Regions from separate parts of the Streptomyces graminofaciens genome, predicted to be linked through region 1. Evidence: riboswitches for the same ligand, from Rfam matches in the RefSeq annotation. Region 1 holds a riboswitch; the other holds the start of a gene.

Region 1 (14,897 bases):
GGGCACGGTAGTGCCCTTCTGATGGACCTCCGTGGAGGATGGAGCGGCGTTCGGTGCGCACGTCGGCCTCATGGGCGCGGTCGCGGACGCCGCCCTGGCCGGCGGGGGCGAGGCGACCGGCGTGACACCGCGCCGCATGCTGCCGTGCGAGATCACCCACGACGGGCTCAGCGAGCTGGAGTTGCGAGGCCCGGACGGGCGTCGAACTGCTGGGGCAGGACGGGGTGGGCACGTATCTGGAGCCGGGCCCCGGCGACGTGCCGGCCCTGATGCTCGACGAGTGCCAGCCGGGGCGACGGCACCGCGCAGGTCCTCGCACGGCCCGGGACCGGAGGTCGCTGGTCGGCTGACAGAGAACGCGTTCCCGGTGCTCCTCGCCGCAGACGTAGGCTGTGGATTCCGCCCCCGGTCCCCACTCCCCCACTGTCGCGAGGAGCCTCGTGAGCACCCTTGAAGCAAGAGCCGAACAGCCCACGTGGCGGCTGCTGTTGGGCTATGTACGGCCCCACCGGTGGGCGTTGCTGCTGGGCGCGGTGTTGTCGCTCGTCACCGGTGCCGCGGGGCTCGCCCTGCCGCTGGTGGCCCGGGAGCTGATCGACGACCTGTCGCACGACCGGACGGTCACCTGGGCGCTGCTGCTGATGTCCGTGCTGGTCGTCGCCAACGCGTCGGTGGGCGCCCTGGGTTCGTACGTGCTGCGCCGCACGGCCGAGTCGGTGGTGCTCGGCGCGCGGCGCGCCCTGTCGTCGTATCTGCTGCGGCTGAAGATCACGGCGGTGGACCGCAGCGAGCCGGGCGATCTGATGGCGCGGATCACCTCCGACACGACCCTGCTGCGCGAGGTCACCACCGACTCGCTGGTGGGCCTCGGCACCGGCGGTCTCACGCTCGTCGCGACGGTCGTGATGATGGGTCTGGTCGACCCGGTGCTGCTGGCGGTCACCCTCGGCGTGATCGCGGGCGCGGGCGTGGTGCTCGGGGTGATCGTGCCGCGCATCAACCGGGCGAGCCGGGCGGCGCAGAACGCGGTCGGGGCGATGGGTGCCTCGCTGGAGCGGATCCTCGGCGCGCTGCGCACGGTCAAGGCGTCCGGCGCCGAGCACCGCGAGGAGGAGACGATCCACGCGGCGGCGAAGGAGTCGTGGCGGCAGAGCGTACGGGCGGCCAAGTGGTCGGCGGCCGCGGGCAACACGGCCGGGCTCGCCATGCAGATCGCCTTCATCACCGTGCTCGCGGTGGGCGGCGCCCGGGTCGCGACGGAGGCCATCGACGTGGGCACGCTGGTCGCGTTCCTGCTGTACGTCTTCTATCTGATGTCGCCGATCCAGCAGGTCGTGGGCGCGATCACCCAGTACCAGACCGGCGCCGCCGCGCTCTCCCGCATCCAGGAGGCGCTGCACCTGCCCGCCGAACCGGCCGCCCGCCCCGCCCCGCTGCCCGCCCCCGACGAGGCACCGGCCTCGCTCTCCTTCGACGAGGTCCGCTTCCGGTACGCCGACGACCTGCCGTACGTCCACCACGGCGTGACCTTCACGGTCCCCGCGCGCGGCATGACCGCGTTCGTCGGCCCCTCCGGCGCGGGCAAGACCACGGTGTTCTCGCTCATCGAGCGGTTCTACGACCCCGAGGCGGGCGTCATCACGGTCGACGGCCGCGAGGTCACCGAGTGGGAACTGCCCCGGCTGCGCGCCGCGATCGGTTACGTCGAGCAGGACGCGCCCGTGCTGTCGGGCTCCCTGCGCGACAACCTGCTGCTGGGCAACCCGGACGCCGACGAGGACGAGCTCACTCGGGTGCTGAAGACGACCCGGCTCGACGGCCTGGTCGCGAAGCTCCCCCAGGGTCTGGAGACCCTGGTCGGCCACCGGGGCACCAAGCTCTCCGGCGGCGAACGCCAGCGCGTGGCCATCGCCCGTGCCCTGCTGCGCCGGCCACGGCTGCTGCTGCTCGACGAGGCGACCAGTCAGCTGGACGCGGTGAACGAGGCGGCGCTGCGCGACACGGTCGCCGATGTGGCCCGTACGACCACGGTGCTGGTCGTCGCGCACCGGCTGTCGACGGTGACGATGGCCGACCGGATCGTGGTGATGGACGCGGGCCGGGTACGAGCCGTCGGCACGCACCGGGAGCTGGTGGCGGGCGACCCGCTGTACGCGGAGCTGGCGGCCACGCAGTTCCTCGCGGCGGCCGGCTGACGCGGGTCGCGACGGGGGGTGCGGGACGGGCGCGGCCATGTCCGCGACCCGGTGCAGTCGTTGCAGCTGGTTCAGGTCGTGGACCTGCTTGAGGTCGGCGAGCCGGGCGGAGGGGCGCGGCATGGCGGCCTTGTGCTCCTCGGGGATGGCGTACGCCGATGAGCGAGTCGAGCGTCGCCGTCGGGCTGATGCCCGGGTCCAGGGCCTCGGCGGTGCCCGCGCCGGCCATCGGTGCGGCGAGTCCTGTGATACCGGCCGGCCGCCCACCCGTCAGGTCCGTCGGGCTGCGCTTGCCGCGTCCGGCCCGGCGGAGGAGCCTCGTAGGTGAGGCCCTCAAGGCCCGCCCTCCGCCGGGCCGCGGCCTTCGAAGGAGGTCACCATGGGCACTGCGGCAGGCCCCGCGTTCGACACCGAAACGCTGCGCCGGGGCATCGAGGAACACAACGCGACGACGCTGTTGTCGTTGTACGCGGACGACGCGGAAATGCGTGTCGTGGACCGCAACACCCAGCCCAGCCACCCCTTGGTCAAGCACGGGCGCGGCGAGATCAGCGAGTTGCTGACCGACGTCTACGGCCGCGACATGACCCACAAGCTGGAGCAGTGCGTCATCCAGGGCGACCAGGTCGCCTTCACCGAATCCTGTCTCTACCCGGACGGGGTACGGGTCCTGGCCACGTCGATGATGTCCCTCAAGGACGGCAAGATCGTCGACCAGACCGTGATCCAGGCGTGGGACGAGTAGGCGGACATCCGATGGCGGTCCGTCTGACCTGGAACTTCTCGGGCCGGGCCACGCTGGGCGGCCACCGGTTCCGCACGCGGCGGCCGGGGCCGGTGACCGAGACGGGCCGGTGGCTGTCGGCCGCGCTCGTCCGTACGGCCGTGCGCGCGGCCCGCCCGCGCCGGCTCCGTCCGGCGGCGGCACGCGCCCCACGAAGACTCCACCGTCGGTGATCGGGACCCGACGCTCAGGCGGGTACGCCCAGTTCGTCCAGCAGCCGGTGCATCCGAGCCACGGTGAGCGCGGGATTGGAGGCCGCCTGGAACGCGGTCCACTGGTCGCGCAAAAACTCCTCGATCCTGGCCGCCGGGAGCCGGGGATCCGCAGCCGTCTGTCGGCACACCCAGTCGGACTCGTCGCGGCTGAGGCGCTCGATCTGCTCCGGTGTCGCGTCCGGGTCGTGCACGGCGAGGCGTCGCCGGGCGGGGTCGGGATGATCCGCGTACCGGGCGAGGCCCTTCCGCGGGAACTGCGGCAGCCTCAGCATGTCGTAGGTGGTGTAGCCGCTCCATTCAAGGACGGTCCGCAGCAGTACCTCGGCCGGGGCGTCGGGCTGGTACTCGCAGATGAACAGCCGGACCACGAACTGCTCGTCCCCGGCGAGGAGTTCGACGAGGTCGGCCGGGAGCGCCGGATGGACGGCGGCGGTGCGGCGCAGCCAGGGGTGGGCGGAGTTCGCGCAGGCGCGCAGGGCGTCGGAGTCGCCGTCGAGGGCCAGGACCCAGCCGAGCCGGCCCAGGCTGTCCTTGCTCTCGACCTTGTAGTCGATCGCCGCCCGCTGTTCCTCGGTGAGTTCGGGGCGTGCCGAGACCGCCCGTCGTACGTCGTGCTCGGGGTCCGTGGCGAGCCGGGCCACCAGGTCGGGCGGCAGCGACGGGTTGGCGGCGAGCGCCTCCCTGTCGTACGGGTCGTCGAGGTCCAGGAGTCGCTCGGCGGTGGCGCGGGGCAGCCGGGCCTCTTCCAGGACGCCTCGGCGCTCGTGTCTCTCCACACCTGCGAGCACTTCGTCGGTGTGGGCCTCGTCGGTGCGGCAGGCCTGCCGGGCGGCGGCGCGGCGCACGCCGGCGTCGGGGTCGGCGAGCAGCGCCGCGTGGACATCCGGGGCCAGCAGGTCCCAGGCCCGGCACACCGCTTTGCGGACCCAGGGGTCGTCGTGCCCCGCGTTCGCGGCCAGGATGCGGTCGGGGATGCTCGACGAGCAGGCCGCCATCTCGCGTACGACGCGGTCGGGAGCGGACAGCAGCCGCGCGTACGTCTCGTCGGGCAGGGGTTCGACCGTACGGTGGTACGGGCGCGGGCCGTCGGCCAGCTCCAGACGCACCCTGCGTTCGGGGTCGTCCACGAGCCGCGCCCGGTCGGCGGGCGCCGCCCCCGAGCTCTGGGCGAACACGCCGCGCACCCGCCAGTTCTCGTGGGTGACGAGCGCGTCGACGACGTCGGCGGGCAGCCCGGACCGGTTGAGCAGGTAGTCCCAGGCGGCCTTGGCCTCGGGCCGCAGCAGCCGGAGCAGGACGTCGCTGCTCGCGGCCTCGTTCCGGGCCAGCCCCCGCAGAACCTCTTCGCGCGCGTACGTCATCGACCGGCTCCCCCCGTCGCACCGGCCGCTCATCCTACGAGTTACTGTGGGCGGCGAGCCGTGACTGGCGCTGAGGTGGAGTACCACCGGGGAGCGGCCCGAGGTTTGAGTTCCTGCCGCGCGCCTGGGCGATTGTCGACGGTTTCCCGGACGCCCAGGAGCGGCTCATGCCCCAGTCAGCATCCACGACCACACCCACCACGTCCCCGGCCCGCCTCATGGACGGCACGGCTCTCGCCCGGCGGATCGTCGAGACGACGGCCGAGCGCGCCGCCGCGTTCACCGCGCGTACGGGTACGTCCCCTTGTCTGGCGACCGTGCTCGTCGGCGAGGACCCGGCCTCCGTCACCTATGTACGCATGAAGCAGAACCGCTGTCGCAAGGCCGGCATCGTGTCGCGGCACGTGGCGCTGCCCGCCGAGACCACCACCGCGGAACTCGTGCACACCCTCACCGCCCTGTCCACCGACCCGGCCGTGCACGGCATCCTGCTCCAGCACCCCATGGGCGAACACATCGACGAGCGGGCCGCGTTCGAGGCGATCGCGCCGGAGAAGGACGTCGACGGGGTGACCCTCAGCTCGTACGCGGCGATGAGCTTCGGCCTGCCGGGCTTCCAGTCCTGCACGCCAGGCGGGATCATGCGGCTGCTCGACGCGTACGACGTGGACCCGGCCGGGTCACGGGCCGTGGTCGTCGGCCGCAGCGCGATTCTCGGCAAGCCGGTCGGGATGCTGCTGCTCGCCCGGGACGCCACGGTGACGTACTGCCACTCGCGGACGAAGGACCTCGGGGCGGTGGTGCGGGAGGCGGACATCGTGGTGGCGGCCGTGGGGCGGCCCGAGCTGATCCGCGGCGAGGACATCAAGCCGGGGGCGGTCGTGATCGACGCCGGGTACAACCCGGGCAACGTGGGTGACGTCCACTTCGCGTCGGCCGTCGAGCGGGCCGGGCTGATCACGCCGGTGCCGGGCGGAGTCGGCCCCATGACGATCGCCACGCTGATGGAGCAGACCGTCACGGGCGCGGAACGGCAGCTGGGGCTCTGAGAGCCTGCGACGCGGCGAGGGTGCGTGCGTGCCGTGCCATGCGGCGTGCGCTCGGCCGGGGTTCGGACACCGGGCTCCGACGCCCCGGCGGCCTCTTTCGGACGTTCGCCGTACGGTACGGGTGCGCGGCGGGCGTCCGCCGCCATACTGGCCCACGTGCGTGTGGCGATCATGACGGCGGGTTCCCGGGGCGATGTGGCCCCGTACACGGGTCTGGGGCACGGGCTGGCGCGGGCGGGGCACGAGGTCACCCTTGTGACGCACGGGCGCTTCGAGCCGCTGGTGGCGGGATCGGGGGTCGGCTTCCATGCCCTGCCCGTGGATCCGAGGGCCGTGCTGGAATCCCCGCGCGGACAGGGTCTGCACCTAAGCGGCAGCGGGGCGGGAAAGCTGTTCCGGGCGGTACGGATGGCGCGGGACGTGGTCGGCCGGATGGTCGGCGACGTGGTGGCCGCCGCCCGGGCCAGTGACGTACTGCTGCTCTCACCGACCATGGCCCCGCTCGGGCACGCCGTCGCCGAGGGGCTGCGCCTCCCGAGCATGGGGGTGAACCTCCAACCCCTGGCCCCTACAAGGGAGTTCGCGCCGCCGATGACCGGGGTCCGCTCCTGGGGGCCGGTCGGCAACCGCGCGGCCGGGCACGCCGTCAACCTGGCCGTGGAGTCGATCTTCGCCGGGGAGATCCGGAGACTGCCCGCCGCCCACGGCGTTCCGCGCACGGCCACCGGACCGCGCACCCGGGAGCGCCGGGGCTGGCCGGTGTTCCACGGGTTCAGCCCCCGCGTGGTCCCCCGTCCCGGTGACTGGCGGGACGGACTCGACATCACCGGGTACTGGTGGCCGTACGACCGCGAGGACCGACTCCCGCCCGATCTCCTGGACTTCCTGGACGCCGGGCCGCCCCCGGTCTTCGTGGGACTGGGCAGCGCCACCGTGCCCGACCCGGAACGGCTCAGCTCCGAGGTCGTACGGGCGCTGCGGGCGGCCGGGCTGCGCGGGGTGATCCAGCGGGGCTGGAGCGAGCTGCGGGGCGGCGGCGGCGACATGTTCACGGTGGGCGAGGTGCCGCACTCCCTGCTCTTCCCGAGGACGGCCGCGGTCGTCCACCACGCGGGCGCGGGCACCACCGCGGCGGGCCTGCGCGCCGGGGTCCCGGCGGTGCCGGTACCGATCCAGTTCGACGGCGCCTTCTGGGCCTCCCGCCTCACCGCCCTCGGGGTGTCACCGGGCGCTGTCCCGCTGCGGGGGCTCACCGCCGCCGGGCTGGAGACGGCGCTGCGCCGGGCGACCGGCACTCCGTCGTACGGGCGCCGGGCGCGGCAGGTCGCCGAGGAACTGCGGGCGGAGGACGGGGTGGGTCCGGTACTTGAGGCGGTGAACCGGTTGGCGGGGTGAGCGGACGACGGGCCGTGCCCTTGGAACGGACGACGGGCCGTGCCCTTAGGGGTGTGGAAACTGGCGCGACCGGCGCCCCTCGCCCCGCAGCCGCCGCTCATCGGACGCCCCGCCCCCTGACGCGCCGAACGCCCGTCTGAAGGCCGCCGCGCCCGTCACGCCTCCGGCCCCCACCCCACCGGCCGCAATATCCCCAGCAACAGCCCCACCAGTTCGTCCACCACCTCGTCGAGACCCGCGTCCACCCAGCCCGCCTGCCAGTCGTGGAGAAGCCCGTTCACGCTGCCGATGAACGCGGCGGCGGCAATGCGGTAGTCACGGTCGGCGGCCTCTCCCCGGGCGGCGGCCGCCGCGGCCTCGGCGCAGATGAAGTCGATCCAGCGGGAGCGGCGTTCGAGTCGCTGGCGCTCCAGGCGGGGGCTGACGCCGATGATCTCGGTGAAGGTGATGCGCAGGCGGCGCGGGTCACCGGTGACGTTCGCGGCGTAGGCGCGGAACGCGGCGGTGACCCGCTCGTCGACCGGCCGGCCCTCCACCGAGGCGAGCCCGACGAGGGCGGCCTCCTCGGCCCAGTCGTTGACCTGGAGATGGAGCGCGGCCAGCACGTCCTCCAGGGTGTGGAACTCCTCGTAGAACTGGCGGGTCGACAGGCCCGCCGCCTCACTCAGCCCCGCGACCGTCGTCGCCCGGAAGCCGGGGCTGTCGCCGAAGAGCTGGAGGGCGGCGTCGAGGAAACGGCTGCGGCGCTCGGCCCGACGCTCCTCGGCGGACCTGCCCCCGTAACGGCCGGTGGGCTGTTTGAGCCTGCCCGCCACGCTTGTCCTCCCAAAACCTCACCCGTTCGACGACCAGTTCGGCCGTCGGTCGATTTTGTCGTGTCCGTGGGGTTGTGGAAAACCACACCCCTTCCTTACTTTCCAGTAAGTCCACTCTGAACGCCGTTGTATTCAGATTGACATCTTTCCGTTGCCTCTTTTCCCCTTCCCTGAGCCGCCTTGTCATGCCCCCAGCAAGCAGGAGGAACCTCTCATGACCGTCTCCCCCACCCGCCGCCGTCGCAGAACCCGCCACCTGTTCGCCGTCGGCGCCGCTCTCGCGCTGACCGCGTCCGCCGCCGCGACCGCCACCCCGGCAGCCGCGGCCGATCTGCGGGAGGTGATGTTCGTGGGCAACAACTGGGAGGGCACCGCGGACGTCATCAAGTCCACCGGCGACTTCTCGAAGATCGGCCGGATCAATGTCATCCCGGACAAGGCAGCGCGGATGGCGGAGATCAACGCCGACCCGATCAAGTGGATCTACTTCATGGCGATCCGCAACGGCGTGGGCGAGGGCAACGACCAGTTCGTCGACGACATGTACTCGACCCCGGACGGCTCCTCGATGGTCGTCTCCCGGCCGAGCTTCGCCGACGTGGTCTCCATCAACCTCACCACCGGCGCCATCAACTGGCGCTTCCCCGTGTCGGGTTACCGCTCCGACCACATGGCGGTCTCCCCCGACGGCAAGCGCGTCGCCGTCTCGGCCTCGATCTCCAACACCGTGCATGTGCTGGACATCGTCACCGGCAAGCAGCTCGGCTCGTTCAGCACCGGCGACAAGCCGCACGAGAACATCTTCACCAGCGACGGCAAGTACATCTGGAACATGGCCATCGGTGATGTGAACACCTCGACCGACGCCCCGTGGCTGGACTGGACGAAGGGCGACCGCAAGATCACGGTCGTCGACGCGACCACGTACAAGCAGGTCAAGGTCATCGACATGCGGGACCGGCTCAACGCGATCGGGCTGACCGACTACTCGGACGCGGTCCGCCCGGCCGCCTTCTCGCCCGACGAGACGAAGCTGTACTTCCAGGTGTCGTTCTTCAACGGCTTCTTCGAGTACGACATCGCCACCGACAAGATCACCCGCACCAAGACCCTGCCGAAGAACTCGGCGACGAGCGACGACCGCACCACCTACGTCAACGACTCGCGCCACCACGGCCTCTCGATGAAGCCCGACGGCACCAAGCTGTGCGTCGCGGGCACGATGGACGACTACGCGACCGTCGTGGACCGGGCGACCCTCCAGGAGGGCCCGCTCGTCACCGCCTCCAAGCCGTACTGGGCGACCGTCAGCGGTGACGGCAAGTCCTGCGTGATCTCCGAGAGCGGCGCCGACCAGGTCACCGCGATCGACTTCGCCACCGGCAAGAAGACGGTGTCCGTCCCAGTCGGCGACCACCCGCAGCGAGTGCGTCTCGCGCACGTGCCCGCCAACTGGACCGGACCCTCCGGCAGCTGAACCGCTAGCTGAACTCCGAGGCCAGCCACCCCGACAGCTCCGTCCGCGCCGCGTTCAACTGCGCCGCGGTCGGGGCTGTCGCGCCGTTGGTGACCAGGGCGTAGTGCAGCTTGCCCGAGTCGGCGGAGGTGAGCAGCAGCCGGCGGCTGCCGGTGCCGCCCGGCTCCTTGGCCGCGGCGATCGGCGTCGACGTCGTGTACGCCGGCGGGGAGGACGAGACCCCGAGGTCGGACACCACCGTCGTGGAGGCGGTGGGGAAGGACGCCGGCAGATGCAGTTCCGTCGGCTCGGTGCTGCCGTCGGAGCGCCAGACCAGCAGGGCGTACTGCCCGGAGCCGACGAGCGAGGAGACGCCCGGCAGTGAGCTGGGCACCGGGTTCCACGTCAGTGTCGTGGAGCCGTCGCGCGAACGGTCCTCGTAGGTGAAGGCGAGGGCGCTGCCCGCGGTGGCGCTCGGGTAGATCCGGTCCAGCATCCGGGCGTCCTGGCGGAGCACGGCCGTACCGGAGTCGTCGAGGCGTACCGCCGAGAGGTCCTCGTCGTTCCAGCCGTCACCCGCGACCTGCACCTCGTCGGGGTTGTCGTTCATCAGCTCGTGATGGCGGCCGTTGTAGATGTCCCACTGCCACTGGGAGCCGGAGAGGACCGGGCCGGAGGACGCCGGGTCCGACCACCAGTTCACGCCCTTCACCCGGGAGTCGAGCGCCTGGTACATGGCCTTGTAGACCGTGGGCGCCTTGTCGGAGACCGACCCGGAGAGCGGGTGCCCGAACTCGCTGACGATCGCGGTGGTGCCGCCCGCCGTCGCCCGGTCGCGGACGGTACCGAAGTCGTTCACGTACTGGCCGTTCTCCGCCTTGCCCCACATGAAGACGCCGGAGATCGCCTTCTGGTCGTAGAAGTGGGTGTTGAAGACGTAGCGCGGTCCGATCGTGCCCGCGTCGAGCAGTCCGCCCTCCTGTTTCTGGAAGTCGATGTTGGCGTTCCAGAAGAGGTTCGGCTCGACGAAGGCGGGCTTGGACTGCCAGCCCGCCGCGTCCATCCGGGCGCGGAACTTCGTATAGAACGGCCAGAGAACGTTCTTCTCCCAGGTCCGGCTGGTCTGCCCCGAGTCGAGGGTCCCGAAATGCGGCTCGTTCCACGGGTCGAAGCCGACGAGGCCCTGGAACTGGGCGGCGGTGAGGTTCGACTTGAGATACGTCATCGTCTTCTGCGCGGTGTCCAGGAAGGAGTCCTGGACACCGTAGGTGTTGTGCCAGAAGTCGTACGTCGACTTCGTCACGGCCGCGTTCGAGGTGATGTTCTGCCCCCAGAACGGGCAGATCCCGCAGTACTCGTCGGGGTAGTTGCCGAGGTCGACGGCCCACTTGGGGGCGCCGTCGCCGGTGTACCAGCTGTCCGAGTCGAACAGCCAGCGGGAGTAGAGGTCCTGGTGGAAGTCGGGGTAGACACGGATCCCGGCGTCCAGGAAGGCGGCCATCTGTGCGGTGGCGGCCGAGAGGTACGCGGTGTCGACCTGGCCGCGCACGGGCTCGGCGTACGCCCAGGACAGCAGGAAGCGGACGGAGTTGCCGCCGCCGAGCGCCCTCAGCGCGGTGGCCGACTTCTTGGCGTCGGCGACCGAGGCGAAGGGCAGACCGTTGTTCTCCTTGAGTTTCGTCTCGCCGGAGACGTTGTAGCCACGCAGGACGACCTCGCGGCCGAGGCCGTCCTTGAAGCGACCGCCCTCGACGGTGAGGGTCGCCGAAGCGGTCGCGTCGAACCAGAGTTCATCGGGGAGAGCGGAGGCGGGCTGGGTGCCCGCCGTGGTCAGGAAGCCGGTGCAGAGTGCAAGGACACCGAGCAGACGTGAGCGCAGTCTTGACATGTCCGCCACATTCGACATGTCCCCTACCGTCCCAATGGGCAGGCGAACCGTCAATAGCAACTGACGCACGAGTAAGTACCCGCTTTCACAGAAGAGTTCACATGATTCTGCTCACCCGTCTCTCACCCTGGGTGATCGTGCGGTTGGGCGCCCGGGTGCGTTCAAGCGCACAGGGCCGTCGCTTTCGCGACAAGCCCCCACCGACCCGCAGCCGAACAACCGAACCCTGCCCACGGGGAGCGTGGCGGTCCGCCGCTGGTCACTGGTCGGATGCGACGCTGCCCGGCAGGGACGCGTGAGAGGAGCGAAAACCATGCGCGAGATCCTCCCGACCCTCAGCGACTGGTACACGGCGGGCTCCCCCTTCGGTCTGGCCACCGTCGTCGCGGTCAGCAGAAGCGCGCCGCGTGGACCGGGAGCCGCGATGGGCGTCGGCCCGGGTGACGAAGTCGTGGGCAGTGTGTCCGGGGGGTGCGTCGAGGGCGCGGTGTTCGAGCTGACCCAGGAGGTCATGGCGTCCGGTCAGGCCCGGCTGGAGACCTTCGGATACAGCGACGAGGACGCGTTCGCCGTGGGGCTGACCTGCGGCGGGGAGATCACCCTGCTGGTGCGGCGGGTGACGGCCGACGAGGACCCGGCGTTCGGCGCGGTCGCGGAGTCGGTCGCCGCCGGGCGGCCGGTGACCACGGCGACCGTGATCGACGGCCCGGCGCCACGCGGGGCGACCCTCGCCGTTTGGCTGGACGCCGTCTCCGGCACCCTCGGCTCCACAGGCCTGGACGTGGCGGTCACCGCCGACGCGCGCGGCGAACTCGCCCAGGGCGCCACCGGGCAGCGCCACTACGGTCCGCACGGCGAACGGCGCGAGGACACCGTCACCGTTTTCCTGCACTCGTTCGCGCCACCGCCCCGCATGCTGGTCTTCGGCGCGATCGACTACGCGGCCGCGGTGGCCCGCATCGGTGACTTCCTCGGCTACCGGGTCACGGTGTGCGACGCGCGCCCGGTGTTCGCCACGCCGAAGCGGTTCCCGGCGGGGGTGGAGGTGGTCGTCGACTGGCCGCACCGCTATCTGCGCGGCACGGACACCGACGACCGCACGGTGCTCTGCGTCCTCACCCACGATCCCAAGTTCGACGTACCCCTGCTGGAGGAGGCGCTGAGCCGCCCGGCCGCGTACATCGGGGCGATGGGCAGCCGTCGTACGCACGACGACCGGATGCGGCGGCTACGGGAGGCCGGGCTCGGCGAGCCCGAGCTGTCCCGGCTGCGCTCCCCCGTCGGCCTCGACCTGGGCGCCCGTACACCCGAGGAGGTGGCGGTGTCCGTGGCGGCGGAGATCGTCGCGCTCAGGTGGGGCGGGACGGGGGTGCCGCTGACGGCGACGTCGGGCGTGATCCATCCACCGCCCCCTTCGTGAGGCCGGCCCGACCCGGCAGGCGGTGCAGCAGCACCTCCGTCAGCTCGCCCTTCGTCACGGTCGCGGTCATGTATGTGCAGTACGGCTGTCGGCGGCGATCCGTGGGCGAGCCCGGGTTGAGCAGGCGCAGGCCCGTGTCCGTGACCGTGTCCCAGGGGATGTGGCTGTGGCCGAAGACCAGGACGTCGGCGTCGGGGAACCGCTCGGCACAGCGGCGTTCGCGGCCCTGGGCGGCGCCCGTCTCATGGACGACGGCGAGGCGCAGGCCGTCGAGTTCCACGCGGGCCACCTCGGGGAGGCGGGCCCGCAGTTCGGGCCCGTCGTTGTTGCCGTACACGCCGACCAGGCGGCGGGAACGGCCCTCCAGCAGGTCGAGGGTGGCCGTGTCGACCCAGTCCCCGGCGTGCACGACCACGTCGGCGCGCGGGACTTCGGCGAGGAGCTGCTCGGGCAGTGCCTTGGCGCGCTTGGGCAGGTGGGTGTCGGTCGTGAGGAGCAGACGCACGGGTTCAGTGTCTGTCTTCGGGGGGCGGGACAGCCAGTCGGCCCAAGTGTGCGGCTGTGCCGACCGGCCCTAGAGTGGCGCGGGATGACGACCTTTCAATGGCCGGAGGGCGTCGCCCGGTCGGCCGCGCCGCCCCGGTTCGCACTCGTCGCATCCGCGGACTCGCCGCCCTTGGCGGTGTGCGCGCGGGTCGAGGGCCTCTTCGTCGACCCGCCGACCCGGCCGTACGAGCTGATCGGGTGTGCACCGGCGGGGCGACTGGCCGAGGCGGTGAGTGGCAGCCCGGACGGAGCCGAGCTCGGCGACCTCTGGGTGATGCCGGTCGGCGACGAACACTGCCCGCAGGGCTTGGAGCGGCTCTTCCCCTGGCGGCTCGTCGACGCCCGGATGCTCGGCCACCGGCCGAACCCGGCCGACCCGGCGTTGCTGGATGTGGTCGTGGCGGCGGCCTACGACTGGGTCGAACCGCCCGAGGACCCCTACCTCGGGGCAGGCGCTCGCCTCCATGACGAGCGCGAGTGGCTCGGTGCCGTCCAGGACGTGGTGCGGGTGGTGCCGGCGGACTCCGCGGGGGACGGGGACGGGACCGTGTTGCGCCTTCTCGGGTGCGCGGTGGGTGACGAACTCGCGGCGGCGCTCAGCGCCGCCGGTCGGCGGGCACGGCAGCTCGAACGCGCGGAACTGGTCGCCCTCGACCCGTCGGGTACGGCCGTGACGCGGTGGAGTGTCGACGCGGAGATCGTCGACCGGTGCCCGTCGGACCTCGGGCCGGACCTGGTCGATCTCACCCTGCGCCGGGTTCCCTGGGACGCGCCCTCCTTCCGCGCCCGTCCGGTCGTGGAGCAGTGGCTGAGCGGTGTGCCCTCGGCCCCCAACCTCTGGGCGGCGTATGACGCGTGGGGGCGCGATCAGTGGCTCACCCTTGTACGGAGGTCCGGGTGCGCGCGACGGGACCGCCCTGATCGGCCACGGGACAGCACGTATCACCTGGACGGCCGGTACGTCACCGACCGGGCCTCCTTCTACTGCGCCCTCGGTGAGGCGGTCAACGGCCCCGGCGGTTACTTCGGCTGCAACCTGGACGCGCTGGACGACTGCCTGCGAGGGAGGTTCGGGGCGACAGCGCCGTTCACGCTCGTCTGGCACGGCTCCGACATCGCCCGTCGGCACCTGAGCGGTTTCATCGATCCCTGGGACGGCGAGCCGTACGACTGCTTCGACGCGATCCTGAAGGTCTTCGCCGACCACGGCATCGTGGTGGTGCACCGACCGGCAGAGGCTCACTGAACCGCGAACCGTCCCCGCACCCGCACCCGCACCCGCACCCGCACCCGGAAACGCCTCACTCGGCGAGAGCCTCCTCCTCCAGGGGAATCTCGGCCCACACCTGCTTGCCCCCACTGACCGGTACCGTGCCCCAGGTCGTCGACATGGCCTCGACCAGGAGGAGGCCGCGGCCGCCGGTGGCCTCCCAGCCGATGTCGGTGGGTTTGGCGGGGGTGCGGGGTGAGGCGTCCGTCACCGAGACGCGCAGACGGTTGTTGAAGAGGGTCAGGTCGAGGCGGACCCTGCCGTCGGTGTGCACGAGGGCGTTGGTGACCAGTTCGGAGACGACGAGGAGCACGCTGTCCGCCTCGGCCTCGATGCCCCAGGCGCGCAGGACGCGACGGGTGTAGCGGCGGGCCTGACCGACCGCCTGGGGGACGCGCCACACCGTCCAGTTCTCGCGGCGCGGGCGCAGGGCCATGCCGTCGTAGCGCGTGAGGAGCAGGGCCACGTCGTCGTCGCGGTTGGCGGCGCCGAGGAGGGTGTCG
Region 2 (14,897 bases), 3.2 Mb from region 1:
CGCGGACCGTTGTGGCTGGTCGCGCCTCGCGGCGGGGCCGCAGATGAATGCGGCCCCGCGCCCCTTTCAGGTTGGCCGCCCCTGCGGGCGTCGATCAGCCGAGGTCGATTTCGGGGTACAGCGGGAAGCCCGCCACCAGGTCCGTCGCCCGCTGGGCGATCTCCTCGGCCACCTTCTCGTCGAGGACGTGGGAGGCCTTGGAGGGCGCACCCGACTTGGTGGTGCCGGCCTCGGCCGTGGTCAGGACGCGGTCGATCAGGCCCGCGACCTCGTCCATCTCGGCGATGCCGAGACCGCGCGTGGTCAGCGCGGGCGTGCCGATGCGGATGCCGGAGGTGTACCAGGCGCCGTTCGGGTCGGCCGGGATGGCGTTGCGGTTGGTGACGATGCCGGAGTCGAGCAGCGCGGCCTCGGCCTGGCGGCCGGTGAGGCCGTAGGAGGTGGCGACGTCGATCAGGTTGAGGTGGTTGTCGGTGCCGCCGGTCACGAGGGTCGCGCCCTGGCGCATCAGGCCTTCCGCCAGCGCTCGGGAGTTGTCGACGATGCGCTGGGCGTAGTCCTGGAAGGCCGGCTGCCGGGCCTCGGCCAGGGCTACCGCCTTGGCTGCCATGACGTGCGGGAGGGGGCCGCCGAGGACCATCGGGCAGCCGCGGTCGACCTGGTCCTTGAGGGAGTCGTCGCACAGGACCATGCCGCCGCGCGGGCCGCGCAGCGACTTGTGGGTGGTCGTGGTGACGATCTGGGCGTGCGGGACCGGGTCGAAGTCGCCGGTGAGGACCTTGCCGGCGACGAGGCCCGCGAAGTGCGCCATGTCCACCATGAGCGTGGCGCCGACCTCGTCGGCGATCTCGCGCATGATCCGGAAGTTCACCAGACGGGGGTAGGCGGAGTAGCCGGCGACGATGATCAGCGGCTTGAACTCACGGGCGGAGGCGCGCAGGGCCTCGTAGTCGATGAGGCCGGTGGCGGGGTCGGTGCCGTAGGAGCGCTGATCGAACATCTTGCCGGAGATGTTCGGGCGGAAGCCGTGGGTGAGGTGGCCGCCGGCGTCCAGGGACATGCCGAGCATGCGCTGGTTGCCGAAGGCCTGGCGGAGCTCGGCCCAGTCGGCCTCGGAGAGGTCGTTGACCTGGCGGGCGCCGGTCTTCTCCAGGAAGGGGACCTCGACCCTGTCGGCGAGGACGGCCCAGAAGGCGACGAGGTTGGCGTCGATGCCGGAGTGCGGCTGGACATAGGCGTGGCGGGCGCCGAAGAGCTCGCGGGCGTGCTCGGCGGCAAGGGACTCGACGGTGTCCACGTTGCGACAGCCGGCGTAGAAGCGGCGGCCGACGGTGCCCTCGGCGTACTTGTCGCTGAACCAGTTGCCCATGGCCAGGAGGGTGGCCGGGGAGGCGTAGTTCTCGGAGGCGATCAGCTTGAGCATCTCGCGCTGGTCGGCGACCTCCTGGCCGATGGCGTCTGCCACGCGCGGCTCGACGGCGCGGATCACGTCGAGAGCACTGCGGAAGGCGGTGGACTCGGTGGAGAGGGGCTCGGCTGACATGGGGACCTCCGGACGTTGCGTTCAGCGTTCACGGTACGGCCCAGGCGCACGGCACTCATCTTGCGCGGGCCGCTCCCCGATGGTCGGTCCCATCCCAGCGCGCCAGTCACGGCCCGTCGATCACCCTATCGGGCACCCGCGAGCGGCGGCCGCCCGCGTCCACCATACGAACGACGAGGCGGGACGGCGGCCGTCACAGGATCACATGGGGCAGGAAGCGGGCGTACCCGTCCGTGACCAGCCCGGACGACTCGCGGATGCCGAGGCCTGCCGACTCGTCCTCGACGACCCAGGCGCCGAGGACGACGTGGTTGCCGTCGAAGGCGGGCAGGGGCGCCAACTCCTGGTAGCAGCAGGGTTCTTCGCGGACGACGGGGTCGCTGCCGGGCGGGTGGACGGTGACGCCGGCGCCCTCGCGGCCGAGGAGGGGCTTGGCGACGTAGCCGTTGGTCGTGGTCAGTTCGCGGGGGCCGTCGAGGTAGGCGGGGAGGAGGTTGGGGTGGCCGGGGTGGAGCTCCCAGAGGACGGCCAGGAGGGCCTTGTTGCTGAGGAGCATCTTCCAGGCGGGCTCGATCCACATCGTGGTCCCCGTGCCGCCGCCGTTGTCGAGGGTGGCGAGGACGTGCGGGGCGAAGCGGTCGGTGGTGAGCCATTCCCAGGGGTAGAGCTTGAAGACGCTGCGGATGAAGCCGAGCTTCTTGTCCACGAAGCGGCCGGAGAGGCGGTCCCAGCCGATGTCCTCCATGGGGATCCAGCCGGTGTCGAGGCCGGCCTGTTCGGCGGTCTCCTTGAGGTAGGCGACGGTCATCAGGTCCTCGCCGAGTTCGTCGGCAGCGGAGTGCGCGAAGTAGAGGGGGCTGCCCGGCGGGAGGAGGGAGGCCTGTTTCCTCCAGGCGTCGACGAGTCGTTCGTGGAGGGAGTTCCACTGGTCGCCGCCCGGGAAGCGTTCCTCCATCCAGAACCACTGGGCGCTCGCGGCCTCGACGAGCGAGGTCGGGGTGTCGGCGTTGTACTCCAGCAGCTTGGCGGGGCCGGTGCCGTCGTAGCGCAGGTCGAAGCGGCCGTAGACGGAGGGGAGTTCGGCGCGCCGGTGCCAGGCCTCGGCGACGAGGTCGACGAGGCGCGGGTCGGTGATGCCGAGGTCGGCGAAGCGGTCCTCGGCGACGATGTGCGCGGCGGCGGCCAGGCACATCCGGTGGAGTTCCTCGACGACCTCCTCCAGCGCCTCGACCTCGGGCAGCGAGAAGACGTAGTGGGCGCTCTCGTCCCAGTAGGGCCGCAGGGAGCCGTCCGGGTGGCGGGTCAGCGGGTAGATGAGCCCCTGTTCCTCGACGGTCTGCTGCCAGCCGGGGCGGGGCTCGATCGTGCGGCGTTCCATGGCTCTGCCTCCCCGGCGGGTCAGCCGCCGCCGGAGCCGGAGCCCGAGCAGCCGAAGCCGTCCCGGTCGACGGCCTCGCTGCGGCTGAAGGTGCCGTAGTCGGCCCACTGTCCGGTGACATCGGCGTCGTAGTACCAGGCGGCGTCGACGGTGCCGGCCGACTTGCGGTTGCTGCTGCCGCTGCTGGTCTTGCGACTCTTGCTAGACGAGGAAGACGTCGAGTTGCAGTTCCTGTCGGCGACGATCTTGTAGCCGTTGGCTATGTCGTAGCTGTCGCGGTCGACACAGCGGCGGTCCGGTTCGGAGCCGCAGGAGGTGAGAGCCGCCGCGACGACGCCCATGCCACCGAGTACGACCGTGCTGGACCGCAGACGTCTGCGCTGCTCTCCCATGTGTGCTCCCCCGTCGGGCGTGTGTGCTGGTGCGGGCCGGCGTGGCGTACGTCGACGACGTAGTGAATCGGCCATCCGGGTACCGGCCACCGCTGGACCGACGGTCAGACTAGTGATCGATTCCGCGGGCCCGCCAACCGGCCCCCCGAACGGACCGATGACGGGGGTACGGAGTTCGATGCGACCGCGCGGGACGCCGTGGCCAGGGCTTCGGTTGGGGGCGGCGGGCACGGCGCGGCGGGCGGCCGTGACGGGAAAAGGCCCTGCCCCCGGGCGAACCGGGGGCAGGGCCTCTCAGAACCGACTACGGCGCTTCTCAGATGAGGCCGAGCGCGCGGACCGCGTCGCGCTCCTCCGCCAGCTCCTGGACCGAGGCGTCGATGCGGGCGCGGGAGAACTCGTTGATCTCCAGGCCCTGGACGATCTCGTACTTGCCGTCCTTCACCGTGACGGGGAAGGAGGAGATGAGGCCCTCGGCCACACCGTACGAACCGTCGGACGGGATGCCCATGGAGGCCCAGTCGCCCTCGGCGGTGCCGTTGACCCAGGTGTAGATGTGGTCGATGGCGGCGTTGGCGGCGGAGGCGGCCGACGAGGCGCCACGGGCCTCGATGATGGCGGCGCCGCGCTTGGCGACGGTCGGGATGAAGTCCTCGGCGAGCCACTTCTCGTCGTTGACGACCTCGGCGGCGTTCTTGCCGGCCACCGTGGCGTGGAAGATGTCCGGGTACTGGGTCGCGGAGTGGTTGCCCCAGATCGTGAGCCTCTGGATCTCGGAGACCGGCACGCCCGTCTTCTTCGACAGCTGGGTCAGCGCGCGGTTGTGGTCCAGGCGGGTCATCGCGGTGAAGCGCTCGGCCGGGACGTCCGGCGCGGCGGCCTGGGCGATGAGGGCGTTGGTGTTGGCCGGGTTGCCGACGACGAGGACCTTGATGTCGTCCGCGGCGTGGTCGTTGATGGCCTTGCCCTGCGGCTTGAAGATGCCGCCGTTGGCCTCGAGCAGGTCGCCGCGCTCCATGCCCTTGGTACGGGGGCGGGCGCCGACGAGCAGGCCTACGTTGGCGCCGTCGAAGGCCACGTTCGGGTCGTCCGTGATGTCGATGCCCTGAAGCAGCGGGAAGGCGCAGTCGTCGAGCTCCATGGCGGTGCCCTCGGCGGCCTTGAGCGCCGGCGTGATCTCCAGCAGGCGGAGCTTGACGGGCACGTCCGCGCCGAGCAGCTGGCCGGAGGCGATGCGGAAGAGCAGGGCGTAACCGATCTGGCCGGCCGCGCCGGTGACGGTGACGTTCACGGGAGTGCGGGTCATGGCGTTCTCCGTATGACAGCTGGCGGTGGGGCGTCCCTGCCCCTGTGGGACGTACAAATGATCGATCTCTTGGCATCAAGAGAGATCGGTGGTCAGGCTATCGCGCATCCGGGATCCCGGACGTCCGGGTCCGTGTGGCCCACCCCACAGCCCGCCCGACGGCGCACTCCAACAGCCCGCAAAAGGAGACGCGGCCGCCCCGGTCCGGGAGAGAAGGACCAGGGCGGCCGCCTTGGGGATGCCGGGCCGGGAGGGGGGGATCTCCCGGGCGGGCCGGACTCCCGTGGGGGTACTGTCCCGTCTGCCCCGGACTCCGAATCCCATTCCCCCCGTACGGCGATTACTTTGCGTTACGACGTCGAGGCGCCCTCACCGCACCCGCCGAGCGTGCCGAACTCGCCGAAGCCGTCGAGCCGTCGGAGGCGTCGGAGGCGACAACCGCACCGAAGCCCCCGGCATCTACCCGGTGCACCCTTCCTCCCCGGTCGCCAGCGTCGCGCAGGCCGTGGCGTCGCCCGCGTCCTTCACGGCGACCATCATCGTGTACGCGATGTTGTCCCCGGCCGCCTCGATCGCCGCCGTCTGCTTGGTCTTTCCCACCGTCACCCGGACCTCGTCGCCCTGCGTGGCCTGCGTGATACGGGCCCAGGCGGCGCCGCAGGTCTCGCTGTAGCGGACCTCGACGCGGGCCGCGCCGACCGTGGCGAAGTCGGTGGTCTTCACGAGGTCGCCGATGCACCCCATGCTCTCCGGGTCCTTGCCATCGCAGTCCTTGCCGCTGCACTTCACCCCGGCCGGGAGGTCGGAGTTGGTGCTGATCGAGGGCGTCGGGGACACCGGCGACTTGTCCCCCGCCTCGTTCTCCCCGCCGCCCCTGGTCAGGAGGAAGGCCACGGCGATCAAGACGAGCGCGCCGACGGCCCCCGCGAAGAACATCGCCACCCGCCGCTTCGGCCGCGACCCGCCGCCGTCGGGCCGGGCGAGCCCCTGCACGGGCCCGAACACCCCGGGCGGAACAGACGCGCCGCCCGGCGTACGAACCCCGGCGGCCCCCGACGCCGAAGCCCCCGCCTCGGTCGACGGGGAGGACGACGGCGACGCCACCCCCGGCCGGTCCGACGGCGACGGCGTGACCCCCCAGCCCACCCGCGCCGGACCAGCCGTGCCCGCCGAGCCGCTTCCCCCACCGTACGAAGGCGAGGACGGGGACGGGGACGAGGACGAGCCGGACGGCGATGGGGACGGTGCGGAAGGGTCGGAAGGAGCGGACCGCGAAGGCGAACTCCCGTACGACGGCCTGCGTTCCTCCCCCGGCGGCGGTGCCTGCGGCGGAACCGTCGGGGACACTCCGGCCGGACCTGCCACACCCGGCGTCGCGGTCGCGCCCCGGCTCGCCCTGCCGCTCTTGCCCTTGGCGGACGGCTGCGACCCCGTGTCCCCCAGCGCGGCGCGCGCCTGGGAGATGCGGATCGCCTCCATGGTCATGTCGTGGCGCATCTCCGAGCGGCTCCAGGCGCGCTCGGCCAGCTCCCACATCGTGGTCAGATGGACGGGATTGGTACCGGTCACCTCGGCCAGAGCGACGATCGCGCCCTTCGGCGCGAGGAGTCTGCCGTTGAGGTACCGCTCCCAGGACGTCTTGCTGTAGCCCGTGCGGTCGGCCACCGCCGCGATGCTCAACCCGCTGCGGTCGACGAGCCTGCGCAGCTGGCCGGCGAACTCCTTGACCTGCGGATCGAGTTCATCGGGCAAGGCCCTCCAACGAGGCATTGCTTCCCCCTCTTCCCCCCGAACGTGCCTGAACTTTCCCCCGCGCCGACGGTCCCCGTCCGCCCTTGTCCCGCACTACCCCATGGGATGCGCGAGGCCGAGCTGTCAGTTCCCGGGGTGGGGGCGCGCGGGAGCATTTCGGGCCGGGGCGTGCGCCGTCGCGCACCCCTGATTCCGGGTCCCCAAGTGTCCCACCGACGTCCCGTACGGCATCCCGTGCCGCCGGACGAAACCCCAGGCCTGCGCACGGGACGTCCCGGACCATCCCGAATGCCCACATTAGCCCTGGCGTTGAGCAGATCAGCGGCAAATCCTCGAACTTGTCAACACATCGGCACAACGGCCACACATGCCCGGGCTCACGGGTCGAACGGAACCCGTACGACTCTTAGGGCTCGTACACCTCGGTGATGGCCAGGAAAGCACGGGGACCAGGGGGATCACATGCACCACAAGCCCAAGGCCAGGACCAGGCTGCTGCTCGCGGCCGTCGCCGTGACGGCCTCCGCCGGGCTCGCGCTCGGCGCCGCCGCTCCGCTCGCCACTGCCTCCGGGCCACATGTCGTCGACGGCACCGGATCCGCGTACAACGACTGGGGCGACGAAGGCACGCTGTCCGTGAGCAGCCACTCCAGGAGCAACGCGACGCGGCTGTGGCAGAGCGTGCTGTACGCCGACGGCGCCAAGTGGAAGGACGCGAACGGCGGTCTGCACACCTTCACCGCCTCCGACATCGACGGGATCTTCGGCCCGAAGACGCGCTCGGCGACCAAGTACTGGCAGGCGCAGGAGGAGTTGGAGTACATCGACGGCATCGCGGGCCAGGAGACCTTCGGCCAGGCCGACGGCTTCCTGGACGGCCCGTACAACAACGGCGACGTGCTCTACTCGGGCGTCGCGCACGAGGTGACCTTCAAGCGGATCGACGGGAAGTACCACGTCAGGATCGGCTCGAAGTGGAAGCTCGCCGCGTACGACTGGCGGGGCTGACAGGCCCTGGAAGGGCCCTAGGGGCCGTCCCCCGTCGGGTGATGTGCGCCCGAGGGCGATTCACGTCAGGGTGACGGCCCCTATCAGCGCGGCGCCCACGAGGGCCAGGACGGCGAGGACCGCGAGCGCCGCGTAGAGGGCGATACGGCCGGGCTGCCGGGGGCTCGGCTCCTCCACCAGGACGTCCCACCAGGGCACGGTCGGGTCGTCCTCGTACGCGCCGCTCTCGGGCTCGCCCGCCTGCCCCGGCTCGCCGGCCCGCTCCGGGGCACCCGCCGGTCCCCCGCCCGGTGGCGCGGTACGCGGCCAGACCCGTACCGCCATTTCCCAGCGGACTCCGAAGCGTTCGGCGTCCTCGCCGGCGACCCGGCACAGTGCGACGACCGCCTGCCGGGGCGGCGGCTGGGTGGCGTTGAGATAGCGCTGCCAGGAGGACTTGCTGTACGCGGTGCGCGCGCCGAGCGCGACCAGACTGAGGCCGGTGCGGTCCTTGAGGAGCCGCAGTTGCTCCACGAAGTGCCGTACCTCCGGGGGGAGTTCGTCCGGCAGCGGCTGCCACGCGCCCATCGGCTGCCTCCTCGGTGTCGGGCGGGGTCTGACCAGGGAACAGGGGTCTGCGCGCGGTGCGGGCAGGGGGGCGGCAAGGGTCTGAGCAAGTGACGAAGCCGGTGGGCGGACCGGTTCCCACCGGAAGGAGCACGGGTTCCGACCGGAAGGCGCACGGCCGACGCGACGGCTCCCGGCCGCCACTTCGCACTCCCCCGCTCACCCCTACGCGCCCCCGCCCACCCCGCCCATCCGCACATGGCGTGCGGACGACGCCGTCGTGGCCGGATGCGGACACCTTGGCGGAATGGTCACTTCCGTGCCACAGCGGCCCGACAGCTGTTGAACAGGGCGTTCGCCGTACCCGAGTGTGGATCGGGACGGCGGTTCGTCCTTACTCGGGGGAGGGGACGGGCCGCCGTCTCGATGCCGACGACGACAGGGGCTCGGCGCTCAGCCCGTCTCCTCGCCCACCGTGAAGTGCAGCGTGTCGCCGAGGAACGGGAGCTCCAGCCAGGGGTCCGGCTGGGCCATCAGCGCGAGCAGCACGATGGCCGTGCCGAGGACGCCGTAGGTGACCATGTCGGTGAAGCGGGAGCGGACGGCGAGCATGCCGACGTCCGGTACGACCCAGCGCAGCGCCCCGCCGGCGAGCAGCGCGGCGCCGATCAGCAGGGTGCCCCAGCGGAACACGTCCATCGCGGTGAGCAGCAGGCCGAGGCCCACTGCGCACAGCACGACGAGGATCGGCCACTGGCGGGCGGGGGCCGGCGCGTCACCGGAGGCGGCGCGGCCACCGCCCTCGGGGCGCGCGGTGTCCCTCGTGAACCTCGGGAAGCGCCGGGTGGCCCGGACGGGTCGGCCCTCGGCGTCGGGGGCGCTCACCGCGTCCCGCACCGTCTGTTCGGCGGCCTGCTCGGCGGCTTTCTCCGCCACCTCGTCCACCCCCTCGTCCGCCCTCTTGTCCACCATCCGGTCCGACCCGCCGTCAGCCGACACTGCGCTCCGCCGCCTCGACCACGTTGACGAGCAGCTGGGCGCGGGTCATCGGGCCGACACCGCCGGGGTTCGGGGAGATCCAGCCGGCGACCTCGGCGACGCCCGGGTGGACGTCGCCCACGATCTTGCCCTCGGCGGAGCGGGAGACCCCGACGTCGAGGACGGCGGCGCCCGGCTTCACGTCCTCGGGGCGGATCAGATGGGCGGAGCCGGCGGCGGCCACGATGATGTCGGCGCGCTTGAGGTGCGCTGACAGGTCACGGGTGCCGGTGTGGCACTGGGTCACCGTCGCGTTCTCGCTGCGCCGGGTGAGCAGGAGCGGCATCGGGCGGCCGATGGTGACACCGCGGCCGACGACCACGACCTCGGCTCCCTTGATCTCTACGCCGTACTGACGCAGGAGGGTGAGGACGCCGTTGGGGGTGCAGGGCAGGGGGGCGGGCTCGTTCAGGACGAGGCGCCCGAGGTTCATCGGGTGGAGGCCGTCGGCGTCCTTGTCGGGGTCCATCAGTTCGAGGATGCGGTTCTCGTCGATGCCCTTGGGGAGCGGCAGCTGGACGATGTAGCCGGTGCAGGCGGGGTCCTCGTTCAGTTCCCGCACCACCGCCTCGATCTCCTCCTGGGTGGCGGTCGCGGGCAGTTCGCGCTGGATGGAGGCGATGCCCACCTGCGCGCAGTCGCGGTGCTTGCCCGCGACGTACTTCTGGCTGCCGGGGTCTTCGCCGACGAGGATCGTGCCGAGGCCGGGCGTGACGCCCTTCTCCTTCAGCGCCGCCACCCGGGCGGTCAGATCGGACTTGATCGCGGCTGCGGTGGCCTTGCCATCGAGAATCTGGGCGGTCATGGGTCCAATCTTCGCGGATGACGGGGCCCCGGTTCCAATCCGGCCACCTCGTGGACGGACGAAGAGGGGCTGCGGAGGGTGCGTCGGCCCATCACAGCCATGATCGGAATGTGTTGCACTTGCACAACACACGAGGAATGCCGCTGGACAAGAGAGCGGGCATATAAAACGATTGTGGGCACAGTGCCGCGGGCACTGCCGGGGGGATGTAACCGCGTCATACAGATCACAGATCAGGGCTTTCCTCCGACCCGTGCCGCGCGTCCCCGCACAAGGCAACGGAGGAAAAACCGCCATGAGCTTCGGCGACCCGAAAAACCCCTACGGCCCGCCGCCCCAGCAGCAGCCGCCCGCCCCCGGCTACGGATACCCGCAGCAGACCCCGCCCCAGCAGCCCGGCTACGGCTACCCGACGGCGCCGCCGGTCTCGCAGGGCTACGGCGGCTACCCGGACGGGCCCGTCGCCATCCCGGGCGGTGTGAAGGGCGCGCGCATCATGCTGTACGTCCTGGGCGCGTTCCAGGTGATCGGCGGTGTAGCGCTGATGGTGGCCAGCGCCTGGTTCGCCGACTACATCTCGGACAGCGCCAACGCCGACGGCTCGCTCTCCTCGGAGGACACGGACACGATCGCGAACTTCGGCGCCGGCGTGTTCATCGCCTTCGGCGTCGTCGCCCTGGGTTTCGCCGCCTGGGGGATCCTCACCGCGACGAAGTTCTCCACCGGGGGCAACGGCATCCGGATCTCCGCGATCGTCTATGCCTCCTTCGTCACGGCTTTCAGCGTGGTCAGCCTCATAAGCGCCAACGTCTTCGCCCTGATCAGCCTCGCGCTCGGCATCCTGATCATCGTCTTCTGCAGCAAGCGGGACGCCGGTCAGTGGTTCAACCGCCCGCGCTACTGAGCCCCCGCGCCCGCAGGGCCGTACCTCCCATTACCGGGCGCCACAGCGAGCGGGAAAGCTGCCGATCCGGTCGTTCTTCGACAGCAGACATACAAATCCGTGCGGCCCACTGATCCGGAATCGGTGGGCCGTCCGGGCCCTCGCGGGTAGTCTCTCGCTGAACTGGTGTTGCCACATGGACCGTTGAGGCAACGCATGGCCAGAGCACACCACTCCGGGGGGACCATGTCAGATCAGCGGCAGCCCCTGCCGTCATACTCCCCGGCCTCCGGTGACGCAGCGCTGGCGCAGGCCGGCGCCACTCCGCTGAAGTCCTCGGACCCCGCGCGCCTCGGCCCGTACGTACCGCTCGGGCTGCTCGGCAGCGGCGGGATGGGGCGGGTGTACCTGGCCAGCCCCGCCGACGACGGGCCCGGGCTCGCCGCGGTGAAGGTGATCCGGCCCGAGTACGCCGAGGACGTCCGGTTCCGGCGCCGCTTCGAGCGCGAGGCGATCGTGCACGAGCGGGTCCGTACGCAGTACGCGCCCTCGTTACTCGGCACGGGCTTCGAGGACGAGCATGAGCTGCTCTGGATGGCCACGCAGTACCTGCCGGGCCTCAACCTCGCCGACGCGGTCCAGGAGTGCGGCACGCTGACGTCCGCCGGGGCCTGGCGGCTGGTCGGCGAGCTGGGCCACGCGCTGTCGGCGCTGGCCGCCGCCGGGGTCGTGCACCGCGACCTCAAGCCGTCCAACGTGCTGCTCTCGACCGGGGGCGTGCACGTCATCGACTTCGGCATCTCGCAGGCCGTCGACAGCAGCGCGATCACCTCGACCGGCAACCGCGTCGGCACCCCCGCGTACATGTCGCCCGAGTATCTGCGCGACGGCCGCTGCGACTCCGCCTCCGACGTCTTCTCCCTCGCCGGGACCCTTGTGTACGCCGTCACCGGGCACGCCCCGTTCGGCGACGGGACCGGGGTGGACGTCATGCACCGGGTGGCGTTCGAGGAGCCCAGGCCGGACGTCATGACCGAGCTCCTGGCCCTGGACCCCGACCTGTCGACGCTTCTCACCGCCTGCCTCGACAAGGACCCCGTCGGGCGGCCCACTCCGGCAGGGCTCGTCGAGGCCGCGACGGCCGCCGCCGCCCGGCTCGGCCCCGGACTGCCCTGGCCCGAACCCCTCGACTCCCGGCTGCGGGCCCGCCGGGAAGCCGCCGTCCTGCTGTCCCGGGCGACGGCCCAGGAGACCGTTCACCTGCGGGCGTCCACGCGACGGGAGGGTGCGGGCGGATCGGGCCTCGCCGCCGGATCAGGGCTCGCCGCCGGGTCGAATCCCGCGTCCGCGTCGGCTGCCGCGTCCGCTGGCGCCGCCGATCCGGTCTCCGGCTTCGGGCCGGCTCCGGAGATGCCGGGGGCCGCAGGGGCCGCGGGGGCTGCGGGGGCTGCGGCGGGAAGTCAGGGCAAGGCGCCGAACCGGGCCCGCCGAAAACGGCCGTACTTCGTGGTCGTCGCCGCGCTCGCCGTGTGCGTCCTCGCCGTGACCGCGTGGTTCGCGACCCGTCCCGCCATCGGCGACCCCTCGTCCTCCTCCGAGGCTGCGGAGGGCTCCGCGCGCGACGCCGCGGTCTCCGCCCTGCCCGCCGCCTCCGACTCGCCCTCGACCGAGAAGGCGAGCGGCAAGGCGAACGGCAAGGTGGGCGAGGAGGAGGAAGAGGAAGGCGACGAGGAGGAGGGCAAGGGCTCGAAGATCGAGGAGGATCGTTCCTCCGGCTCGACGAACACGACCCCCGGGGCCGGCGACCCCACCGACGACACATCGGACGGCGACGGGGAGGGCGGCGACAGCGGCACCGCCCCGAGCGCCACCCCCACCGATGCCCCGACGAAGCCCTCCACCCCGGCGTGGATCTCCGACTGCGCGTACTACTCCGGCAGCGAACTCACCAAGCGCGGCGACACCGGCGACCCTGTCCTGCAGGTGCAGTGCATGCTCAGCAAGCGCGGCTACAGCATCGGCGGAGCCGGAGTGGACGGCAACTTCGGCAAGGACACCCGCGCCTCGGTCAGGCTCTTCCAGAGCGACAAGGGCCTGAACGCCAACGGCCGGGTCAACGCCGCGACCTGGGCGGCTCTGCGCAGTACGACCTAGGGCGTGTTTCGAAAGTGGCGTCGTCCGCCCGGAGGGCGGGGCCCGCGGCGTCTGGTGCGGTGCGTCGCAAGGCGGAGGGTCGTCCGCGTACTGGGCGTACGCGGACGACCCCGACAACGCGGCGAGGTGCCGTGCCAGGCGTCGCGGGGCAGACGGGACTTTCGAAACACGCCCTAGGGCCCAGAGACCCTAGGGCCTGAGCACATGGTCGTGAACGGCGAGGGCCCGCCGGGGGTACCGGCGGGCCCTCAGGCCTGTCCAGCGGATCACCGGACAGGCCCCAGCCGTACAGGCGGATCGGCGACTCAGTGGAAGAAGTGGCGCGTACCCGTGAAGTACATCGTGACGCCCGCCTTCTGCGCGGCCTCGACGACCAGTTCGTCGCGGACCGAACCGCCCGGCTGGACCACGGCCTTGACGCCGGCCTCGGTGAGGATCTCCAGCCCGTCGGGGAACGGGAAGAACGCGTCGGAGGCGGCGTACGAGCCCTGCGCGCGCTCGGCGCCCGCCCGCTCGACGGCGAGCTTCGCGGAGTCGACGCGGTTGACCTGGCCCATACCGACGCCGACCGAGGCGCCGTCCTTGGCGAGCAGGATCGCGTTGGACTTCACGGCCCGGCACGCCTTCCACGCGAAGGCGAGCTGCTGGAGCTCGTCGGCGGAGAGCGCCTCGCCGGTCGCGAGGGTCCAGTTGGCGGGGTCGTCGCCGTCGGCCTGGAGACGGTCCGTCACCTGCAGGAGCGCGCCGCCGTCGATCGGCTTGACCTCGACGGGGTGGGCGGGGCTGTCGGGGACGCGCAGCACGCGGATGTTCTTCTTCTTGGCGAGCGCCTCCAGCGCGCCCTCCTCGTAGTCCGGCGCGACGATGACCTCGGTGAAGATCTCCGCGACCTGCTCGGCCATCTCCTTGCTGACCGGCCGGTTGACGGCGATCACACCGCCGAACGCGGACAGCGGGTCGCAGGCGTGCGCCTTGCGGTGCGCCTCGGCGACATCGGCGCCGACCGCGATACCGCACGGGTTGGCGTGCTTGATGATCGCGACGGCGGGCTCGTCGTGGTCGTACGCGGCACGGCGGGCGGCGTCCGTGTCCGTGAAGTTGTTGAACGACATCTCCTTGCCGTGCAGCTGCTCGGCAGCCGCCAGCCCACCCGTGCCGGAGGTGTAGAGAGCCGCGGGCTGGTGCGGGTTCTCGCCGTAGCGCAGGGTGTGCGAGCGCTCCAGGCTGCCGGCGACGAAGTCGGGGAACTGGGAGTCGTCGGCCGGGGCGTAGGCGGAGGCGAACCAGGAGGAGACCGCGATGTCGTACTCGGCCGTGTGCCGGAAGGCCTCGGCGGCGAGCCGCTTGCGGGCGGCGAGGTCGAAGCCGCCGTCCTTCACTGCGGTCAGGACGTCGGCGTACCGGACCGGGCTGGTGACCACGGCGACCGACGGGTGGTTCTTGGCGGCGGCGCGGACCATCGACGGGCCGCCGATGTCGATCTGCTCGACGCACTCGTCGGCCGAGGCGCCGGAGGCGACGGTCTCGCGGAACGGGTAGAGGTTCACGACGACGAGGTCGAAGGGCTCGACGCCGAGTTCTTCCAGCTGGCTCCGGTGGTCGGGGAGCCGCAGGTCGGCGAGGATGCCCGCGTGGACCTTGGGGTGCAGGGTCTTGACCCGGCCGTCCAGGCACTCGGGGAAGCCGGTCAGCTCCTCGACCTTGGTGACGGGGACGCCGGCGGCGGCGATACGGGAGGCGGTGGAGCCGGTGGAGACCAGCTCGACACCGGCCTCGTGCAGCCCGCGCGCGAGCTCCTCGAGCCCGGTCTTGTCGTAGACGCTGACGAGCGCGCGCCGGATCGGCCGCTGGGTGCTCTCGTTGCTCTCGGCGGTCACTGGATAACTACCTTTCGTCCCTCAATGCGATGGCCGTGGCGGGCGAGCCGCCCCACGACCTCGACGAGCAGCCTTCGCTCGACTTCCTTGATGCGCTCGTGCAGAGCGCTCTCGTCGTCCTCGTCCCGGATCTCCACCACGCCCTGGGCGATGATCGGTCCGGTGTCGACGCCGTCGTCGACGAAGTGGACGGTGCATCCGGTGACCTTGGCGCC

Evidence for each region. A riboswitch is a leader RNA that binds a small molecule or an ion and turns the genes downstream of it on or off. The one in region 1 is predicted to bind ZMP and ZTP.
Region 2: another riboswitch for ZMP and ZTP. It lies ahead of SGFS_RS35945 (glycine hydroxymethyltransferase); the one in region 1 lies ahead of SGFS_RS49950 (bifunctional 5,10-methylenetetrahydrofolate dehydrogenase/5,10-methenyltetrahydrofolate cyclohydrolase).

The regions. Positions count from the first base shown of each region.
Region 1 is NZ_AP018448.1:11,314,241-11,329,137, reverse strand. It holds gene SGFS_RS49975 (rhodanese-like domain-containing protein) at 1-11, shown strand, start outside; gene SGFS_RS49970 (ABC transporter ATP-binding protein) at 441-2,195, shown strand; gene SGFS_RS49965 (nuclear transport factor 2 family protein) at 2,575-2,940, shown strand; gene SGFS_RS49960 (hypothetical protein) at 2,952-3,152, shown strand; gene SGFS_RS49955 (hypothetical protein) at 3,167-4,555, opposite strand; ZMP/ZTP riboswitch at 4,606-4,692, shown strand; gene SGFS_RS49950 (bifunctional 5,10-methylenetetrahydrofolate dehydrogenase/5,10-methenyltetrahydrofolate cyclohydrolase) at 4,723-5,604, shown strand; gene SGFS_RS49945 (glycosyltransferase) at 5,776-6,999, shown strand; gene SGFS_RS49940 (TetR/AcrR family transcriptional regulator) at 7,155-7,814, opposite strand; gene SGFS_RS49935 (YncE family protein) at 8,029-9,291, shown strand; gene SGFS_RS49930 (glycoside hydrolase family 5 protein) at 9,296-11,158, opposite strand; gene SGFS_RS49925 (XdhC family protein) at 11,472-12,578, shown strand; gene SGFS_RS49920 (metallophosphoesterase family protein) at 12,508-13,083, opposite strand; gene SGFS_RS49915 (barstar family protein) at 13,168-14,370, shown strand; gene SGFS_RS49910 (SpoIIE family protein phosphatase) at 14,426-14,897, opposite strand, start outside.
Region 2 is NZ_AP018448.1:8,160,769-8,175,665, reverse strand. It holds gene SGFS_RS35945 (glycine hydroxymethyltransferase) at 95-1,543, opposite strand; ZMP/ZTP riboswitch at 1,575-1,663, opposite strand; gene SGFS_RS35940 (glutathionylspermidine synthase family protein) at 1,737-2,921, opposite strand; gene SGFS_RS35935 (hypothetical protein) at 2,942-3,313, opposite strand; gene SGFS_RS35930 (malate dehydrogenase) at 3,630-4,619, opposite strand; gene SGFS_RS35925 (helix-turn-helix domain-containing protein) at 5,079-6,389, opposite strand; gene SGFS_RS35920 (peptidoglycan-binding domain-containing protein) at 6,834-7,379, shown strand; gene SGFS_RS35915 (helix-turn-helix domain-containing protein) at 7,440-7,946, opposite strand; gene SGFS_RS35910 (DUF3017 domain-containing protein) at 8,379-8,897, opposite strand; gene SGFS_RS35905 (bifunctional methylenetetrahydrofolate dehydrogenase/methenyltetrahydrofolate cyclohydrolase) at 8,914-9,768, opposite strand; gene SGFS_RS35900 (hypothetical protein) at 10,064-10,672, shown strand; gene SGFS_RS35895 (serine/threonine-protein kinase) at 10,898-12,805, shown strand; gene purH (bifunctional phosphoribosylaminoimidazolecarboxamide formyltransferase/IMP cyclohydrolase) at 13,111-14,682, opposite strand; gene purN (phosphoribosylglycinamide formyltransferase) at 14,679-14,897, opposite strand, start outside.